DNA from 3 places in the Planococcus chinensis genome. Region 1 is predicted to be linked to each of the others. Evidence: riboswitches for the same ligand, from Rfam matches in the RefSeq annotation. Region 1 holds a riboswitch; each other region holds the start of a gene.
The links. Region 1 has a riboswitch for S-adenosylmethionine ahead of ACFSDB_RS11255 (transporter substrate-binding domain-containing protein). Riboswitches for the same ligand answer to the same signal wherever they lie in the genome.
Positions count from the first base shown of each region.

Region 2: it holds a riboswitch for S-adenosylmethionine, as region 1 does, so the genes downstream of both, ACFSDB_RS09785 (MetQ/NlpA family ABC transporter substrate-binding protein) here and ACFSDB_RS11255 (transporter substrate-binding domain-containing protein) in region 1, are expected to answer to the same signal.
Region 3: it holds a riboswitch for S-adenosylmethionine, as region 1 does, so the genes downstream of both, ACFSDB_RS09630 (bifunctional homocysteine S-methyltransferase/methylenetetrahydrofolate reductase) here and ACFSDB_RS11255 (transporter substrate-binding domain-containing protein) in region 1, are expected to answer to the same signal.

Region 1 covers NZ_JBHUFW010000008.1:57,167-63,902, forward strand. Annotated here, with positions in the region: gene ACFSDB_RS11240 (MFS transporter) at 1-949, shown strand, start outside; gene ACFSDB_RS11245 (TetR/AcrR family transcriptional regulator) at 903-1,562, shown strand; gene solA (N-methyl-L-tryptophan oxidase) at 1,621-2,763, opposite strand; SAM riboswitch class I at 3,043-3,145, shown strand; gene ACFSDB_RS11255 (transporter substrate-binding domain-containing protein) at 3,556-4,368, shown strand; gene ACFSDB_RS11260 (amino acid ABC transporter permease) at 4,390-5,109, shown strand; gene ACFSDB_RS11265 (amino acid ABC transporter ATP-binding protein) at 5,109-5,849, shown strand; gene mmuM (homocysteine S-methyltransferase) at 5,891-6,736, shown strand, end outside.
Region 2 covers NZ_JBHUFW010000005.1:449,814-456,549, forward strand. Annotated here, with positions in the region: gene ACFSDB_RS09770 (DegV family protein) at 1-344, opposite strand, end outside; gene ACFSDB_RS09775 (tRNA dihydrouridine synthase) at 571-1,545, opposite strand; gene ACFSDB_RS09780 (acyl-CoA dehydrogenase family protein) at 1,803-3,008, opposite strand; gene ACFSDB_RS09785 (MetQ/NlpA family ABC transporter substrate-binding protein) at 3,056-3,883, opposite strand; SAM riboswitch class I at 4,017-4,144, opposite strand; gene ACFSDB_RS09790 (FAD-dependent monooxygenase) at 4,551-5,717, opposite strand; gene groL (chaperonin GroEL) at 6,608-6,736, opposite strand, start outside.
Region 3 covers NZ_JBHUFW010000005.1:416,965-423,700, reverse strand. Annotated here, with positions in the region: gene ACFSDB_RS09635 (DUF6544 family protein) at 386-1,231, shown strand; SAM riboswitch class I at 1,460-1,566, shown strand; gene ACFSDB_RS09630 (bifunctional homocysteine S-methyltransferase/methylenetetrahydrofolate reductase) at 1,639-3,495, shown strand; gene metH (methionine synthase) at 3,476-6,736, shown strand, end outside.

The DNA of each region.
Region 1 (6,736 bases):
CATCGGCCTGTTTTCCGCTGTGTTCATCCCGGCGAAAAACGGGAAGTTGAAGGAGATAGTCGGAGAAGGGGATATGAAGGCGGCCATGTCCATCACGTCGATGGTGGACTCCTCGACGAAAATTCTGGGTCCGCTTCTCAGCGGAATCCTCGTAGCGGCAGTCGGGCCGCAGCAGGTGTTCTTGATCGACTCGGCAACGTTTGCGGTCTCCGCAGTTTTGCTGCTGTTTTTGCCTAATGCATTAAAAACAGAAGACGCGCCGGAAAGCGGAAAAGGATCGGAATCGTTCAAACAGGAATTGGCCGCCGGGCTGTCTTTCATTAAATCAAGCCGTTTCATGGTCATCGGCTTGCTGTTGATGGGGAGCAGCCTGCTAATTCTGCAATTGGCAGACACGCAGCTTATCGTGCTGATCCGGGAGCTTACGGATGCTTCTCCTGATTTGTTCGGCTATCTGATTACGGGGTCCGGCCTCGGCATGTTCCTGGCAGGCTTTTTGCTGGCGAAAAAAACCGATTACCGCCCATATCCGATTATGCTGCTGGGCGTTTTCGGAATCGGTCTGAGTTTTGGTATGATGGGGATACTGGCCCATTACGATCTCAGCTATTCCGTAATGTGGCTGCCTGCGCTCGGATTTACAGGCGGATTTTCTGCCAGCTTGATTTTTGTGCCTTATCAGGCTGCTGTTCAGGTCGCGACGCCCGTCCATATGACGGGGCGGGTCTTCGGCGTGATCAATAGTGCCATGACGACAGCGACGATTGTCGGCCCATTGGCCGGCGGGTTGCTGGCTACCGCGATCGGCATTGTGCCAACCTTTATCATTACGTCAGCCTTGCTGGTGCTGGTGTCGATAGGCGGGTATTTGACGAGAAGTAAAGTAGAACGGGGGAAATTGCATGTCTCCACGAGTGAGCGAGGAACATCTGAGGCAGCGGCGGGCTAACATCATGCGCGCCGCCACTGAAGTTTTTATAGAGCAAGGTTATGAACAAACATCGATGAAGCATATCATGGACGCGGCTGGAGTGAGCCGCGGGGGGCTCTATCAGTATTTTTCCAACAAGGAGGATCTGTTCGAAGCGATCCTGGAAGATGTGCTCGATGACGAAGCCGAAACCGTGCAGGAGATGCTTGAAAAAACGGAATCGCATTGGGATCTGCTTATGCAGCTGATGTTTGGCGAGGGAGGCGATCCTGATACCGAAATGGATCCGCTCGCACCCAGCAAATTAGAGTATTTCATCACCGGGAGAAAGAACGGGCGGCGCCTGGAATACGGCAGGAAAAGATATGAAGCCGGCGTCCAGCTATATGCCGGGGTGATCCAAGCGGGACAGGAAGCTGGGGAATTTAGCGGGCGGTTCGACAGTGAGCTGCTTGCCCGTTCCATCATCACGTTCATCGATGGCCTCGCCCTCGAAGATGCCATCCTGCCGAAACAGGCTGTGCAGCTGGAAGCGCAGTCCCGCCTGTTCGTGGACTATTTGAAAATGGCCATGAAGGGAGCTCCTGAGAAGCCGGAGACAATCACCGAGAAACAGCAAAGCGGAACTTAGAAAAAGGACTTCCTAAAACGCCGTTGCTTCAACGTTTTAGGAAGTCCTTTTAGAGGCGTCAAAAACCGAAGCGCTTAAGCGAAAAGATGGAGATGTCGAGTTCACTCTGTCCTTCCAGCGCGAGCTGGCTCAAGACTTCGCCCATGACGCTTCCGAATTTGAAGCCGTGGCCTGAAAAGCCGCAGGCGAAAATGACGTGCTTGTTTTCGGGATGGAAGTCGACGATGAAATCATGGTCGCTTGAAATGGTATAGAGGCAAGTCTTCGCTTCGAGCAGTTCGCCGTTCGCTTCCGGCAGGAAGGTTTGGAGCACGCGCCTAAGGTCGCCTTCATCGGTTTCATACTGCCCGAAGTTCTGTGAATGGACGTCCGGATCAATCGGGTGCCCGCCGTCGGATCTTCCGATTTTCAGGCCGGTGCCGTCCAAGTTCGGGAAGCCGTACGCCTTGTGGTCGTTGTCCTCGATGAAAAAGGACGGAAAGTGAGCGGCATCATAAACGCTGGCAGGAGTTTCAAACCAGCCGACAGCTTTGCGGGTCGGCTGAATCGGCAGGTGCAGCTCCGGCAATAATTTTGCTGCCCATGCGCCGGCCGTGACAATCACTTTCTTCGCATAAAAGTCCGTTGTTCCGGTCGAAATTTTCACGCCTTGCGGATCGTCCGGGTCAATGTGCTGAACCGGTGTATTGGCAGCCAGGTCCGCTCCGTATTTTAAAGCCGTTTCCTTATAGGCCCGAATGGCATTTTGGCTGTAGATGAGCCCTGACGCCGCTTCAAAGCAGCCGATGTACTGGTCCGGCACGGAAAACCCTGGCCATCTTTCGTTGATTTCCCGGCCGCTTAAAATCTCTAACGATAGGTCATGCTTTCGGGCGGAAGCGATTGTTTCCTGAAGAAAAGGGGAGTCTTCCGGGCCGATGCCGAGCACGCCGGTGTTCTCGAAAATTTTATGGCCCGTTTCCTGTTCGAGCTGCTCCCATAAGTGCTGGGCACGCTTCACGAGCGTTACGTATTGCCGGCCTTCGCCGTACGCATGGCGGATCAGGCGGGTGTCGCCGTGGTGGCTCCCTTTAGTATGCGGCGGATCGAAGGCATCGATCAGCAAGGTCTTTGCATTCTGCTTCGCCAAAAAGGCGCCGGCCGCCATTCCCATCGTTCCTGCGCCGATGATTGCGACATCATAAACCTGGTCTTTTGTCATATTCAGTCCGCTCCGCTCTTTGTGGAATTCGAAAGTATGACTAGATGGTATGCAAGATTCGGATCCTTGTCAATTGTCCCAGAGGGCGCTGTAAGCCACGGACTAATGAGCGGTTAGCGCTTGGAATAAACCCTCCAGTCAAGCTGGTAAGAGAAACACTTTCCCTGAATCCCGGACATTTCCCGGGAAATAATTCACCAAAATTCGAAATAGATGAAAAATGTGTTTGACAGAAGCGGTAATCTCAAATACTATCTTAATTATGTAAAAAAATTAAATAACTTATCAAGAGAGACTGAGGGACAGGCCCTGTGACGTCCAGCAACCATCATTTTATGAGAGGTGCTAATTCCTGCAGGGCATTTGCTCTGAGAGATAAGATCTAGATTAAAACCTATTTCCTATCGAAATAGGTTTTTTTGCTTTTTTAGGGATATTCAATCATCTTTTGTTTTTAAAATCTGGAAGAAAGGAATTTTTAAATTTTTGGAGGTGTAATTAAAGATATTCTCACTTTGTTTTCAGATTCAGAACGGAAGGCGGCGACTCCAGCGGGAGAGCGAAGTGCCGAAATCCACTCGGACGCCAGTCCGAGTTAGTTCGGCGCAAGCCCGCGGAAAGCGTCCGCCTGAAGTGGAGAATCTGGACATGCTTTCATAGTGCCTTTATTCATTTAGTCAAAAAAGGTTTATATGTTTATAAGACGGATTATTTACATAAAGAAATTAAACAGCGCAAGGTTTTTCTGCAAGGCAGGAGCTTGCGACTCTCTACCAACGAAGGAGTTTTAACATGAAAAGAAAAAATTATTTAACCCTCTCCCTGGTTTTATTGATCGGCGCAGGCGGCGTGTTAAGCGGCTGTTCGTCAAAAGAAGCGACAGCCACGGGCGACCAAGTGATCCTAGTGGGAACGCAGAATGATTATCCGCCGTTTGCCTTTGCGGACGAGAAAAACGAATTGACCGGCTATGATGTGGAAGTGGTCAAAGCGGTCGATGAGAAACTGGACGGTTACACGTTCGAATTCACCGCCGTTCCTTGGGACAGCATGTTCCTGGCGCTCGAGTCCAATAAAATCCAGGCGATCGCCGACCAAGTCGCGAAAACGCCGGAACGCCAGGAAAAGTATCTGTTCACCGATGAATCCTATTTTGCGGCCGAAACGGTCATTGCCGTGAAGACGGGACGAGAAGATATCCAGACGATTGAAGACCTGGAAGGCAAGAAAGTCGGGGCTTTGGCCGGCGACTCCTATACCTTGCTCTTGGAGGAATATAATAAAGGCGCAGCGACGCCGATCGAGTTGAAATACAGCGAAAGCGGCAACCCTTCCGAGATTCTGCAGGACGTGCAAAACGGCCGAATCGACGCTTATGTCAACGATCCGATCATGATCGATGCAGTGTTAGAGAAAAACGATCTGGGCGTGGAAATTGTCGGGCAGCCATTGGTCAATGACGACATGGGGATCGTATTGAAAAACGGGGAAGAAGGCGAAAAGCTGAAGGCGCTGATCGACCCAGTCCTGGAAGAGCTCAAGCAGGACGGAACGCTCGCGGAACTGTCGAACAAGTGGACCGGCGGAGAGTACATCCCTGAATAGGTTTGTGGAGGGGAAGAGACAATGGAGAATTTACTGGATATCAATTTTTTAATCGAAAGCTTTCCCGCAATCGTTGCGCGGCTGCCTGTCACGATAGGCATCGCAGTGGGTTCGCTGGTTATCAGCTTGTTGATCGGCGTGGTTACCGCCCTTATCAAAATTTATAAAGTCCCGGTCTTGCGGGTGATTTCGTCCATCTACGTATCCTTTATCAGGGGAACGCCTTTACTGGTCCAGATTTACCTGGTGTTTTACGGGATTCCGAAAATCATCTACTTTCTGCAGATCGAATACGGCTGGCTCCAGTCGGCGGACGTCAACAGCATCCCACCTGAAGTCTATGCGCTGGTGGCGTTCTCCGTGAATCTGGGCGCCTATCTTTCCGAGACGATCCGCTCGGCGATTGAATCGGTAGACCGCGGGCAGTTTGAAGCGGCCAAATCGATCGGGATGAGCCCGTCGCAAATGATGATCAAGATCATTTTCCCGCAGGCGCTGGCCACAGCGATACCGAACCTTGGAAATATGTTCATCAGCACAATCAAGGATACATCTTTGGTGTTTATCATCGGGGTCATCGACATCATGGGACAAGCGAAAATTCTCGGTTCCCGCGGCTTGGCGTTTTTTGAAGTGTATATTGCGGTATCGATCGTCTACTGGATCCTTTGCATCGCAGTGGAGCGGCTGCTGGTAAGAGTCGAGAAGCGGGCACGCCGATATGAAAGAAGGATTGCGTGATGATCAAATTGGAAAATATCCATAAGTATTTCGACAGCCAGCACGTGCTGAAAGGAATCGACTTGAACGTCAAGAAAGGCGAAGTGGTTTCGATTTTGGGGCCGAGCGGGTCAGGCAAATCAACACTCCTGCGCTGCATCAATTTCCTGGAGGAGCCGACCCGCGGAACCGTGGAGATCGGCGGCAAACGAGTGGACGCCGAATCAGCCAAAAAAGCGGACATCGTCTCCTTGCGGAATTCGACGGGCATGGTCTTCCAGCAATACAACCTGTTCAAGAATTTCACGGTGCTGCAAAACGTCATGATCGGGTTGACCAGTGTAAAGAAACTACATAAGGAAGAAGCCGAAAAGCGGAGCATGGAAATCCTGGAACGGGTCGGATTGGCGAACCGGTTGGACCATTATCCCGCCCAATTGTCGGGCGGCCAGCAGCAGCGGGTCGGCATTGCGCGGGCACTGGCGTTGGACCCGGAAGTGCTGCTGTTCGATGAACCGACCTCCTCTTTGGATCCGGAGTTGGTGGATGAAGTGCTGGCGACGATCCGAAAAGTGGCGGACGAAGGGAACACGATGCTCATTGTGACCCATGAGCTCCATTTTGCACGTGATATCTCCGACCGCGTCGTTTTTATGGAAGACGGACAGATCATCGAAGAAGGTACCCCTGAACAGCTTTTCAAAGACCCGAAAATGGAACGGACCAAGCAATTCTTAAGCAGAGCAAACAGAAGCAACTAAGGACAGTCCTTTGAAGTTGGACATGGAAAGGATGAGGCTGCATGAACCCGATTGAACAGATTTTAAAGGACTTTCCGGTCCTCATTCTCGACGGCGCGATGGCGACAGAACTTGAGAATTACGGCTGTGATTTGAATGACCGGTTGTGGTCGGCGAAAATCGTCATGGAGAACCCGGAAATGATCAAAAGAGTCCATCTGGATTATTTTGAGGCAGGGGCGGACTGTGCGATCACGGCCAGCTACCAGGCGACGATCCAGGGGTTTCAGGAAAGAGGGCTTACAGAAGAAGAGGCGGCCGGCTTGATCCGGAAGTCGGTCGGGATCGCCGTCGAGGCCCGCGATGAATTCTGGGCAGGCGTTGCAGACAAATCCGCAAGGCCGAAACCGTTAGTGGCGGCTTCCGTCGGACCCTACGGCGCTTTTCTCTCGGACGGCTCCGAGTACCGCGGGAATTATTCGCTGACCGAAGAGGAGCTCGTGGCTTTCCACAAAGACCGCATCCAGGTGCTGGTCGAAGCGGGCGCCGACATCTTAGCGTGTGAGACCCTGCCATGCCTTGCGGAAGCGAAAGCTATTGTGAAGGTGTTGAAGGACTTTCCGGAGGTTTACGCCTGGTTCAGCTTCAGTGCGAAGGACGGGCTCCACATCAGTGACGGAGAAAAGATTTCCGCCTGTGCGGAATGGCTGGACGGCGAAGCGCAGGCAGCAGCCATCGGCATCAATTGTTCAGCACCCGCCTTTATCGAATCATTGATCGAAGAAGTGAAAAGCCGCTCTGCCAAACCGGTCATCGTCTATCCGAATTCAGGCGAAGAATACGATGCCAAAAGCAAGACGTGGAACGAAGAGCCGTCGGCAAACCCGTTCTCTGCTCACACCAAAGGA
Region 2 (6,736 bases), on a different contig from region 1:
ATCGGATACACCTTGAAGTCCGCCATCTCTGCAGCCGACTGCGCCGTCGCGAATGTCCCCGATAGCCCGCTCGACAAATGCAAAGCAACCGCAAAATCGTATCCTTCCGACTGCAGCTTTTCATATAAGGAAAGCATGTCGCCGATGGCAGGCTGTGACGTTTTAGGCGATACTTTCGCCATGCGCAATTTATCGTAAAATTCCTCTTGTGTCAAATCAATCGATTCCTTGTATTCGCCATCCCCGAAAATGACGCTAAGTGGAAGTACATATATATCATGCTTTTCGATGAATGCTTCATCCAGCTGCGCTGCCGTGTCCGTAATCCAAGCTATTTTCTTCATCTATAAATTCTCCTTTGAATGCAATTCCGTATCGGAAGCAGCTTTCTGCTACGGATAATTTACCTGACGGAACAAGGCGCGGCTAGTGATAACTGTCATATAAGCTGAAACTTTTGTAAGCGTTGACATAATTTGAACTTATTCTGCTTTCAGGGGCATTTTTTGCACACAAAAAAGCCCCGCACCATTTATTGGTGTGAGGCTTTCCTGATAGAGCCGGTTTTATTCAGCGAACGGCAATCCGTTGCTCGAACGCCTGAAGCAATGCCCGCACTTCATCGGTCGAATCCGTCTTCAGCAATCGGCTTCTTAAATCATCGGCATCCGGAATCCCGCTCACATAAATCTTGAAGAAGCGGCGCAGCGGACGGAACGGCAGCGGCTCTTCTTCGTTGGAGTATTTGTCATGCAGATCCAAGTGCAGCTTTAACAGGTCCAGCATTTCCCCAGCGCTGTGACCGCGCGGCTCTTTTTCGAAAGCGAACGGATTCTGGAAAATCCCCCGCCCGATCATAACGCCGTCGATGCCGTGTTTTTCGGCCAGTTCCACACCGGTCTGATAATCCGGAATATCCCCGTTGATCGTCAGCAAGGTATCAGGCGCCACTCTATCCCGCAAAGCCTTGATCTCCGGAATCAGCTCCCAATGCGCCGGCACCGCGCTCATTTCTTTTTTCGTGCGCAAATGGATCGACAGATTGGCGATGTCCTGTTCCAAGACATGGGTCAGCCAGCCCCGCCACTCTTCGACGTCCGTATATCCAAGACGCGTCTTCACACTGACCGGCAAGCCGCCCGCTTTGGCGGCTTGGATAACTTCCGCCGCATTATCTGGATAACGGATCATGCCGCTGCCTTTGCCCTTCGCAGCCACGTTCCCTACCGGACAGCCCATATTGATGTCGATGCCTTTGAAGCCCCGCTTCGCCATCCCGATGCTCATTTCCCGGAATTGCTCCGGAATGTTCCCCCAGATGTGCGCGACGACCGGCTGTTCATCTTCTTCGAACGTCAAGCGCCCTTCTTCACTGAAAACCCCATCCGGGTTGCAATAGCTTTCCGTATTCGTAAACTCCGTAAAAAACACATCCGGCCGAGCCGCTTCCGCTACTACTTTGCGGAATACCACATTCGTGACTTCCTCCATCGGCGCCAGGATAAAAAACGGCCGCGGCAACTCACGCCAAAAATTCTCTTTCATATCCAAATTTCAATCCTTTCACTGCAGGATGCAAGGCACGCCCTGCATCCAAAAATCCATCGTGCATCTATATTGAAAATAAACCCTACCAATTTTATCGGCTGAATCATTTCGTTTTTCTTTAACCTTGTATAGTTTACATGAGTCGCGCGATTGTGGAAAGTGACGTGATTTTCTTCACACAGAAAGCGCCAACTCCCGGTAAAGGAGTTGGCGCTTTTAAGTTTCGGAACTCTTAGGAGAAGTAAGAATAAATGTTATACATGCGAATTACTGTTTAATGACTTGTGTTCACTTAAAGTTTTTTTAAAAGCCTGATTTTCAATCGCAAATTCAGCAAGCAACGGAATAATCATATCTTCCATAGGCGGGTTGTGAAGGCCCGCTCTCACATCCCGATAATATCTTTGCAGAGGGGTCTTTTCTGAAAGACTATGAGCACCCGCTATCCTCATTGCTAAATCAACAATAATGACTGCTGAATTGGTGACAGCTACTTTTACTGCTCCCAATTCCGGCGTCATTTTTGATTTTTCTTCTCCATTTGACTCATCCCACTTCTTAGCTACAGAATATAGAAAATGCCTTGCTCTTACTAATTCCAATTCAATCTGGCCAATCTTTTGCTTAACAGTCGGCAATTCTATGATTGAACCGGTGATGCTATTTGGCGAGTATTCTTTTGCAAAACTGATTGCATAATCCTGTGCTGCTTGTGCAATTCCGAGGTAGCATGCTGGAATATGAAGTAACCATCCAGCTGCCCGTTTTTGTCCAGGTTCAAGAATTTCGACTAAAGAGTCTTCCGAAACCTTAACGTCATTTAATATCAAATCATGACTCCCGGTACTTTTCATCGCTACACTATCCCAAGTTTCTTCTATTTCTACTCCCGTTTTTGATTTCGGAATGAGAAAACATCCAATTTCTCCTGTCTCTTCAATCACCGCTGTTACGTTAAAATAATCTAGAACTGGAGCCATTGTCGTAAATGTCTTCCTGCCATTAATAACCCAATACCGCCCATCCTTTTTAGAGGTCGTGGAAGGTTTCCCTCCTCTTGTCGGGCTTCCTGTTTGTTTTTCTGTAGCGGCATTATTGATTAATGCTCCATTTTCTTTTACATCGTCAAACAAAGTTTTTTGTACGGAATCTTTCCATCTATTTGTTTCTCCCAAATCTTTGATGATCCCCATATGCCAGCCGATCGACAACCCAGTTGATCCATCTGCCTTACTAATAACTTCTTGATAACGTAGTAATTCATATAAGGAAATCCCTTGTCCTCCATATTTAGTGGGAATCGTCAATGCAGGATAATTAATATCCTTTAAATCTTCAATATTCTCAAACGGAAATCTTCCTTCAAGATCATTTTGAACTGCTCTTTCTGAAAAAGAGGCGACCGTATTTGTTAATATATGTAGACGTTCTTCAAAGGTCTTAGCTGCTATGAGATCCATGTCCACTTCACCTCTCTCTTCTAAATTACGAGTATATATTCAGTTTATTAATTCCAAGCTTCTAGCATAATAAACCCGTCATACTCTTCATTGGATTCAATATATTTTTTAAATTCGTCTGATTCATATGCTTCTTTTAGATCTCTCGCCCATTCTGTGTCCTCATTCTCTTCTTCGATAGATACAATGATCCGATGCTGTTCAGGTGTATTTTCAATTTTTAAAGCATCTGTAATTTTTCTATCCGGGGCACTTGCAATATAATTACCATTTACTATTCCGAAGTCAATATCCTGAAGTGACACAAGAATTTGAGCAGGGTCTAAGACTTTAATGTCAATGTCGTAATCGGCTGGTTTAACACCACTAAGGTTAAAATCAGTTACATCAGCACCATCTGCGACAGTCACCCACCCTAACTCCTCAAGAATATTTACTGCCCTTTCTTGATTTACCGGATCATTCGGTACCCCTACTGTCGATCCATCTTTCACTTCATCCAGTGAACTATGATGTTCAGAATATAACCCTTGAGGAGCACTCGGCACATAAACAATACCTGTCATATTCATATCTAGTTCATCATTGATCCCTTCCATATAGGCTGTACTTTGAAAGATACTCGCATCAATTGAACCTTCTTTCATAGCCGGATTTAATTGCATATTCTGAGAGAATGTTGTCATGTCAACGGTGTACCCTTTCTCCTCTAAGATAGGCAAGATACCTTCTTTGAATTGTTGTTCATAAGTGCCGACTCCAAAACCGACTTTCACTTCTTTTTTATTTTCTCCTGAGGCTTGGCTCTCATCGCCACATCCCGCTAATAACAAAGCAACCGAAATTCCTAATGCACTACCTAAAAGCTTTTTCATCACTCATCTCTCCTTATTTATAATTCCTTCTAAAACCCAAAGCTTCTTTTCGGTCTTACTCCCATTCTCTCAAATTTATTTAATAGAAAAGAGCCCCTCTCAAAAATAAGAAGAGGGACTCTCGAATCGGCTCTTCTCATCTTTCAAGTGCATGGATATCGCACCTGCTGGATTTGGCACAGTTTCAAATCGGAATGTTTTCCAATTAGATCCGCTGCCGAGGCATCAAAGGGCCAGTCCCTCCACCTCTCTAGATAAGAATTAATCTCTATTCAATTTTTAATACTTAGTAATTTGATATGATTAATAAGATAACATATGAATAATTGCATTACAATACTTCACAGTAAATTCATTTACTATTTCGTTTATATAAGAACAGCAGAAATTATGTTTTATCTCTTTTGATTCTACTTAATATAATCCAAAAGAAAAAAAACTCCTTCTCGTATAGTGAGAAGGAGTTTTTTGAAGTTGCTGATGATATTACATCCTGCCGCCCATATCAGGCATTCCCTCCATTGGTGAAACTGGTTCCGGGATGTGTGCTACGACTGCTTCAGTCGCTAGGGAAAAACGATTTGACGCTTATTTCCACATCGTATTCTTGTACTGAGCAATAAACAAATCTGTTATTTTTCTCTTCGTGCTAATTCAATATGGAACATTATTTTGGCACTCTAATGCTTTTGAATTTCAGAAAGTTTCTAATGATTGGCATGACTGATGCACGCATCGTTATATCTCGAAACATTAATTTCCATTTCGACTCTGGCAAAAAGAAACTTGCAAATTGGCGAGCTGATTTCTGGATTTTAGTTACTTGGGGAACCATTAATGAATCATACTCAGAAAGAGCTTTTTTAATATCATTTTTTGATTCGCCTAAGCTACGGGCTAATGTGTAGGCCCCTGCCATAGCTAACGATGAGCCTTGCCCTGCAACTACAGATACACAACCGCAAGCATCACCTACAAGTGCCACACGCCCTTTTGTCCATGTCGGCATTTCAGTTTGAGCAACGTCATCAAAATAAAAGTCAGTTGCCTTCTCGCTTTCCTGAAGAAGACCAGGGACTACCCAGCCCATATCCCCGAAGTTTTTCTTTAATTCCTTCATTCCCTCTTGATGTGAGTAGTGTTTTAGTGAGCTCCCCTTACTTGAAAAAAGGAAAAATGTTGCTATCCGATTTCCCCTTATAGGATATATACTAACTTGTCGTCCAGGCTCAGTAATCGTATCAAATGTATGATCAATTTTATTATATTTGGATGTTTTATCAAATGTAAATGCCACCGTTTGATACCCCATTGAATGAACATAATTTTCTTCTGCACCAAAAACAAGTTTTCGAACTTTTGAATGTATGCCATCTGCTCCAACTAACAAATCACAGTTGAGTTTTGTGTCGTTTGAAAGCTTTACGAGGATTCCCTCCTCATCTTGTTGCAGAGATTCAATCGTTGTACTATTTGTTACTGGTACTCGATCTTTTATGCGCTCATAAAGTACCCGTTCTAAATCTCCCCGCATGAAATTAAAGTGGCGGTCATTTAATAATTGGCGTAACGATTGATACTTTAGAGAATATTTAGTTGTTCCGTCAGTTCTTTTAATATTGAGTGCTTCAATAGGATAATGAATCTTCTCTAGTTCTTTGAGTAGACCCATTTTTTCGGCAACGTCATATCCAGCTCCAAAAAAGTCCATCATGTAACCCTCTTTTCGAAGCCCCGGAGCTTTCTCAACTATTTGAACCGTGTAGCCTTCACGCTCTAATTGATCGGCTAAAGTTAAACCCGCAATACCCGCACCTACAATCAGAATTTTCATTATATACCCTCTTTTCTTTTATAATCCGGGTTTTGAGTCTTCAAATTTCCCTAAAAGATAAATTCGATCCGAGGTTCAAGTTCAATTAGAAATTAGCCATAATTCATTTGATCACCGTAAACATAAAGCATCACCAGCCTCATCGCAGCTCCATACACAGCGATACTTGCTTCCTTACTCTCAACACTCGAAAAAAATCCGAGTGTTCTTCAATAGAGGAATAGTAATTATAGATGGTTCCGACTCCTGCCAGAGCTTGTTTAGCTATTTCAGAAATCGCAATCAGTTGAAATCCTTTATTAGAAAAGAATCACTGGCTACTTTGATAATCTTGTTTTGAATTTGTAGATGATATACTAAATCGAACGGTTAGAAAATAAAAATAGCTCAAGTGGGTAACACAGTAGTTAACGCGAATCAACTAAAGGAGTGTCCCTAAATGAGCTTTGTTCATATCGTACCACGGGAAAGCATGGTAATCGAGAGTTATTGCTCGGAAGAGAAGCCGCTGTCTTACATCGTTAGGAATTGAACCGTAGCAAGAGTACGATCAGCTATGAGCTGAAACGCTGTAACTTTGAATTTAAAGTACTGGCGTTGTTCCCCTTCTCCTGACACTCCATGAGAAAACCTTTAACGTGATTAGAAGTCATAGTTTTAACGTTCAGAACACCATTTCTATGATAGTAATCGATGAAGCCGCCTAACAATACTTTGTAATTCTAAATATTACTCTTAGTAGTATTGTTAAATTTATGGACTTGTAAGAAATCTTAAAATGCAAATTTAACTAACAAAAAAAGACTACCTCCTTTTAATTCAGGAAGTAGTCTTTTAAATACAAACTATTTATAATCTAGACAGCTTCTCAAAATTGAGAAACTTTAAATTTACATCATGCCGCCCATGCCACCCATATCAGGCATTCCGCCCATTGGTGAAGCTGGTTCCGGGATGTCTGCTACGACTGCTTCAGTTGTCAGGAACATCGCTGCAACAGAGGCTGCGTTTTGTAGTGC
Region 3 (6,736 bases), on a different contig from region 1:
ATATCTCAGATAGCACTACTAAAACGGATTAAGTTATCAGCTTTTAAAGAGCGAAACCAGCGCCGGCGCGTCCACGGGCTGGGCGAAAGCCATGCCCAAAGCGGCCGAAGCGAGATGAAAAGTTCATTTTTTTAATGACTTATCTAAAGAAGGTTTCTCGATAGCCTGTCTTTTTTTGGTGGGAAAAATTCATCTATTAAAGGAAAAAGAGAGGGGAATAAAATCTCCTGAAATAAGGTTCTTCTGATTAAAAGAAGCGGAATCATGCAGCTGTACAAAATTGCAGGAGAACAGGTTTGGATGTCGTATGGTATAGATACGATAATCCGTTGATGCTGCTGCCCGTCCGTGAAAGTCCGTTTCGAAAAAGGAAGGGGATGGAGAGATGAGAATCTTGTTGTCAGTGCTTGTTGTGCTCGCCTCAGCATTCTTTGTCGTAAAAGGGGCGAACCGCCAGTCGCCGGCTGAATCATTAAAAGCGGCGCCGCTCAGAAAGTTGGAGGCGCCTTTGAAGAGGGTGGAACCGGAACAATTGGCTGCACTGCCGGCCCCGGTCCGGAAGTGGATGGAGTGGAGCGGCATTTCTGGCAGGGAAGAGATTCGGAGCGTGTATGCAAAGCAAACTGGCCGGATGAAACTCAAGCCCGGCCAGGAAAAATGGATGGCGTCAGAAGCTTGGCAATACACTACTTCTGATCCTCCCGGCTTCATCTGGAAAGTGAAGATGAAGATGGGCAATGGGCTTTCTGTGACGGGTAAGGATGTGTTTCAGGAAGGCAAGGCGGAGATGCGGATCAAAATGGCCGGCTTGGTGCCGATGGCGACTACGCGCGGCAATCCGAAAGCCGACCAGTCCTCGCTGCAGCGGTATTTAATGGAGCTGAGCGGATTTCCCTCCGCCGCTTTGAGCCGGTATGTCGAATGGCACGCAATCGACGATCGGACGGCGGAAGCGACGATGGCCTACAACTGGATCAAAGGCCGCGCGACTTTCCATTTCGGGGAGGGCGGCGAACTGCTGAAAGTGACGGCGATGCGCTTCAAGGACAGTGATGAGCATGCGGAGCTTGTACCGTGCACAGCCCACATCCGGGCATACCGGACGATGGACGGAATCCGCACGCCTTCCGAACTCGGGGTCACGTGGGATTTGGCTGAAGGGCCGTTCACCTGGTACGAATTCACGATGGAGGATGTGGCTTTTAATGTGAAGAAGCCGGCCGGATTTTGATGGCAGATTTTGATTCCGAAATTGCATACGTCTTTCCGCTTCAGGGGATTTTATTAGATAAACGCCTTCTCCTACGATTTAGCTGCATTGCCAAAGACAGCGCACTGGAGTCGAATTTATGTCTTAAAGAGGAAGATAAACAGAAATTTCATTCTTTTTAGACAGATCTCCTTGACCTGGAGGCGATATGGGGTTAATATTTTAGGATATAAAAAATTGAATAATTGATTCTTATCGAGAGAAGTCGAGGGACTGGCCCTATGACGCTTCAGCAACCAGCCGTTACCGGTCAGGTGCTAAATCCAGCAGGCATTTCCATGCCTGAGAGATGAAGAAGAACGAGTATGTTATCGTAAAGCCTTCTTTTTCTATGGAAGGCTTTTTTATTTGTATAGGAGGAGAGCAGCATGAAGTTATTGGAAGCGTTGAAGACAAGGGTATTGACGGCGGACGGCGCAATGGGGACGCTTCTGTATTCGTACGGGATTGAATACTGCAACGAGGAGCTGAATATTCAGCGTCCGGAGATCATCGAGAAGATCCACCATGACTACATCCGGGCCGGAGCGGACATCATCCAGACCAACACGTACGGAGCGAACGCGCATAAGCTCGCGCGCTACGGGCTGGAGGAGCAGGTGAAAGACATCAACCGGGCAGCGATTGAAATTGCGAAGCGTGCCGCGGCGCCCGGCGGCCAGTTCGTCTTCGGGACGATCGGCGGCATCCGGGGCTTCCGGAAAAGCGATGCGACGCTAACAGAAATCATCGCGATGGTCGACCAGCAGGCGCAGCACCTCCTGTCCGGCGATCCGGACGGGCTGCTGCTCGAGACGTATTACGACTTCGAAGAGCTGGCAGCGACCGTCACCCACTTGAAAACCCTCACGGATACACCGCTCATCGCGCAAGTGTCGATGCACGAACCGGGCGTTCTGCAGAACGGCATGCTGTTGAACGACGCCTTGCAGGAACTGGAATCGCTCGGTGCGGACATTGTCGGCGTCAATTGCCGCCTTGGCCCCCATCACACGATCCAGGCGTTCGAAGGCGTCGAGCTGCTGAAAAAGGCATTCTTGTCCGCCTACCCGAACGCGAGCCTGCTCGACGTCGAAGACGGCCGCATCGTCTATGAATCGGAAGCGGATTATTTCGGCCGTGCGGCTTTGCTGCTCCGGGAAGAAGGCGTACGCTTGATCGGCGGCTGCTGCGGTACGACCCCGAAGCATATTGCGGAAACGAAGAAGCGCCTGCGGAACTTGGCGCCGGTGACGGAGAAGAAAGTGGCAGAGAGAAAGCCGATTGTTATCCGCGAAGCGGAAGCGCTGGACGTCAAGCCGCTCCACGAAAAAGCGAAGACGGAGCGGACAATCATTGTCGAGCTCGACACGCCGCGCCATCTGGACATCACCACGTTCATCGAAGGCTCGAAAGCGTTGGATGCGGCAGGCATCGACGCCTTGACGATGGCGGACAATTCCCTTGCTTCGCCGCGCATCTCGAACATGGCGATGGGCTCGATCCTGAAGCAGGAAAATATCCGGCCGCTCGCGCACATAACGTGCCGCGACCACAACCTGATCGGCCTGCAATCGCATCTCATGGGGCTTGATGCTCTTGGCATGCATGATATATTGGCAGTGACGGGAGACCCGACAAAAGTGGGTGATTTCCCGGGGGCAACGAGCGTCTATGACGTCTCGAGCATGGAACTGATCCAGTTGATCAAGAAGCTCAACGAAGGCATTTCATTTTCCGGCAAGCCGCTGCGCAAGAAAGCGAACTTCTCGGTGGCGGCGGCGTTCAACCCGAACGTCCGCGTCGTCAGCCGGGCCGTTAAGCGTCTGGAACAGAAAATCGAGAGCGGTGCGGATTATTTCATTTCCCAGCCGGTCTATACAAAAGAGAAAATCATTGAAATTTACGAGGAAACGAAGCATTTGGAGACCCCGGTCTTCCTTGGCATCATGCCGCTGACGAGCATCCGCAGTTCGGAATTCCTGCACAATGAAGTGCCGGGCATCAAATTGTCAGAAGATGCGCTCGAGCGCATGCGCGCATGCGGCGAAGACAAGGAGCGGGCGACAGCGGAAGGCATCCAGATTGCCAAGGAGTTGATCGATACCGCAGCCGGGCTCTTCAACGGCATCTATCTGATCACGCCGTTTTTGCGCTATGAAATGTGCGTGGAATTGATCGATTACATCCGACAAATAGATTTGCAGAAAGCGAGCGATAACAGCCATGTCCAAACCTCTCATTGAACAACAACTCGAAAAACGGATCCTCATCATCGACGGAGCGATGGGCACGATGATCCAGAACGCCGACCTGTCGCCGGAAGATTTCGGCGGTGAAGAATTCGACGGGTGCAACGAGTACTTGAACATCGTCCGCCCGGAAGTCATCGAAGGCGTCCACGATGCGTATTTGGAAGCGGGGGCGGATATCCTCTGCACGAATACGTTCGGCGGCACGCCAATCGTGCTCGATGAATACGACCTTGGCAGCCAGGCGCCTGAGATCAACCGGCGCGCTGTCGAAATAGCCAAAGCGAGTGCCGCGAAATTCTCCACGCCGGAATGGCCGCGCTTTGTGGCAGGCGCCATCGGACCGACGACAAAGACGCTGTCGGTGACCGGCGGGGTGACATTCGATGAAATGAAGGATAATTTCTACGTCCAGGCAAAAGCGCTCGTCGAAGGCGGAGCGGATCTGATCCTATTGGAAACGAGCCAGGATATGCTCAATGTCAAGGCGGCGACGATCGGCATCAAAGAGGCGTTCAACGAGCTCGGCAAGGAATTGCCGATCATGGTGTCCGGCACGATCGAACCGATGGGCACGACGCTCGCAGGGCAGAGCATCGAAGCGTTCTATATTTCGATTGAGCACATCAAGCCGTTGTCGGTCGGCCTGAACTGCGCGACAGGGCCGGAATTCATGACCGACCACATCCGTTCGCTGTCCGAGCTGTCGGACGGCTTTGTCAGCTGCTACCCGAATGCGGGGCTCCCGGACGAGGAAGGCCATTACCACGAAACGCCGGAATCGCTGTCGAAAAAGCTTCGCGGTTTTGCCGAAAAAGGCTGGCTCAATGTGGTCGGCGGCTGTTGCGGCACGACGCCTGCCCATATCCAGGCGGTGCGGGAAGCGATGGAGGGCTTGGCGCCAAGAAAGCCGGACGCGGACGGACATGGCCATGCCGTGTCGGGCATCGAACCGCTGCAATACGATGAAACGATGCGCCCGCTGTTTATCGGCGAACGCACGAACGTCATCGGTTCGCGCAAATTCAAGCGCCTCATTATCGACGGCCAGATCGAGGAAGCGGCGGAAATCGCCCGTGCGCAAGTGAAGAACGGTGCGCATGTTATCGATATCTGCCTCGCGAACCCGGACCGCGATGAACTCGAGGATATGACGGCGTTCATGCAGGAAGTCGTGAAGAAAGTGAAAGTGCCGCTCGTCATCGACTCCACGGATGAAGATGTCATCGAAGCGGCGCTGAAATTCTCGCAAGGGAAAGCGATCATCAACTCGATTAACCTCGAGGACGGCGAGGAGCGCTTTGATGCTGTCATGCCGCTTGTGAAGAAATACGGCGCGGCCGTTGTCGTCGGGACGATCGACGAAGCCGGCATGGCGGTGACGCGCGAGCGGAAGCTCGAAATCGCAGAGCGCTCATATGAATTATTGACCGGCAAATGGGGGCTCGAACCGGAAGACATCATTTTCGATCCGCTCGTCTTCCCGGTCGGCACGGGCGATCAGCAATATATCGGCTCGGCTGTCGAGACGATCGAAGGCATCCGCCTGATCAAGGAAAAGCTGCCGCGCAGCTTGACCATCCTTGGCATCAGCAACGTGTCGTTCGGCTTGCCGCCGGTCGGCCGTGAAGTGCTGAACGCGGTCTACTTGTACCATTGCACGCAGGCGGGGCTTGATTACGCCATCGTCAATACGGAGAAATTGGAGCGCTACGCGTCGATTCCAGAAGCGGAAATCAAGATGGCGGATGAGCTGCTGTTTACGACAACGGACCAGACGCTTGCGGACTTCACTGATTTCTACCGCGATAAGAAAAAAGAGAAAAGCGAAGACGACATTCCGAAGACGGTGCCGGAGCGCCTGGCTTATTATATTTTAGAAGGCACGAAAGAAGGGCTCATTCCGGATCTGGAAAAGGCGCTTGAGATGTACGATACGCCGCTTGACGTTATCAACGGGCCGTTGATGGAAGGGATGGCGGAAGTCGGCCGTTTGTTCAACGACAATCAGCTGATTGTCGCAGAAGTGCTGCAAAGCGCTGGCGTCATGAAAGCGGCGGTTTCATTCCTTGAAGGATTTATGGAGAAGAAAGCAGCAGACGATTCCGGCAAAGGGAAAGTGGTGCTCGCGACTGTCAAAGGCGACGTCCACGACATCGGCAAGAACCTGGTCGACATCATCCTCAGCAACAACGGCTTCAAGGTCATCGACGTCGGCATCAAGGTGACCCCGGCGACATTGATCGATGTCATCAAGAAAGAGAACCCGGACATCATCGGCTTGTCGGGGCTCCTGGTGAAATCGGCGAAGCAGATGGTGTTGACGGCGCAGGACTTCAAGGAAGCGGGCATCGATGTGCCGATCCTGGTCGGCGGCGCGGCGCTGTCGCGCCGCTTCACCGAAACGAAGATCGCCGCGGAATACGACGGACCGGTCATCTACGCAAAAGATGCCATGCAGGGGCTGGATCTGGCAAACCGCCTGCAGAGCGGCGCCGGGAAAGCCGTACTATTGGATGAGCTCGACGCCCAGCAGGAAAAACGCAAGGTTTCGGAAGCGGCAAAAGCATCGAAGCAGGCGGTGGCAGTTGCCGTCCGTCCGGTCAAGACGGTCCGGGCAGACGTGCCGGTCTACAAACCGCACGATTTGCGCCGCCATGTGCTGAAAGACTATTCCGTGGCGCATTTGTATCCGTACGTTAATATGCGGACACTGATCGGCCATCACCTCGGCTTGAAAGGGTTCAATGAAAACACGCTCGCCAAAGGCGATCCGCGCGCGGTCGAGCTGCACGAACTGGCAACCGGCTTTTTGCAGTCCGGCATCTTGAAACCGTCGGGCATGTACCAGTTTTTCCCGGCGCAAAGCGACGGCGATGACGTCATCATCTACAGCCCGGCGGATGCCAAGACCGAAATCGAGCGCTTCACGTTCCCACGCCAGTCGGCAGAGCCGTTCCTGTGCCTTGCGGATTATTTGAAATCCGTGGACAGCGGCGAAATGGATTATGTGGCATTTATGCAAGTGACGGCCGGCCACGGAGTGCGGGATGAGGCGGCGCGTCTGAAGGAAGCCGGCAAATTCCTCGAAAGCCATGCCTTGCAGGCGACGGCGCTCGAACTCGCAGAAGGATTCGCCGAGCGCGTGCACCAGGAAATCCGCGACCAATGGGGCTTCCCGGACGCAACCGACTTCTCGATGCGCGACCGTTTTGCTGCGAAATACCAGGGGCAG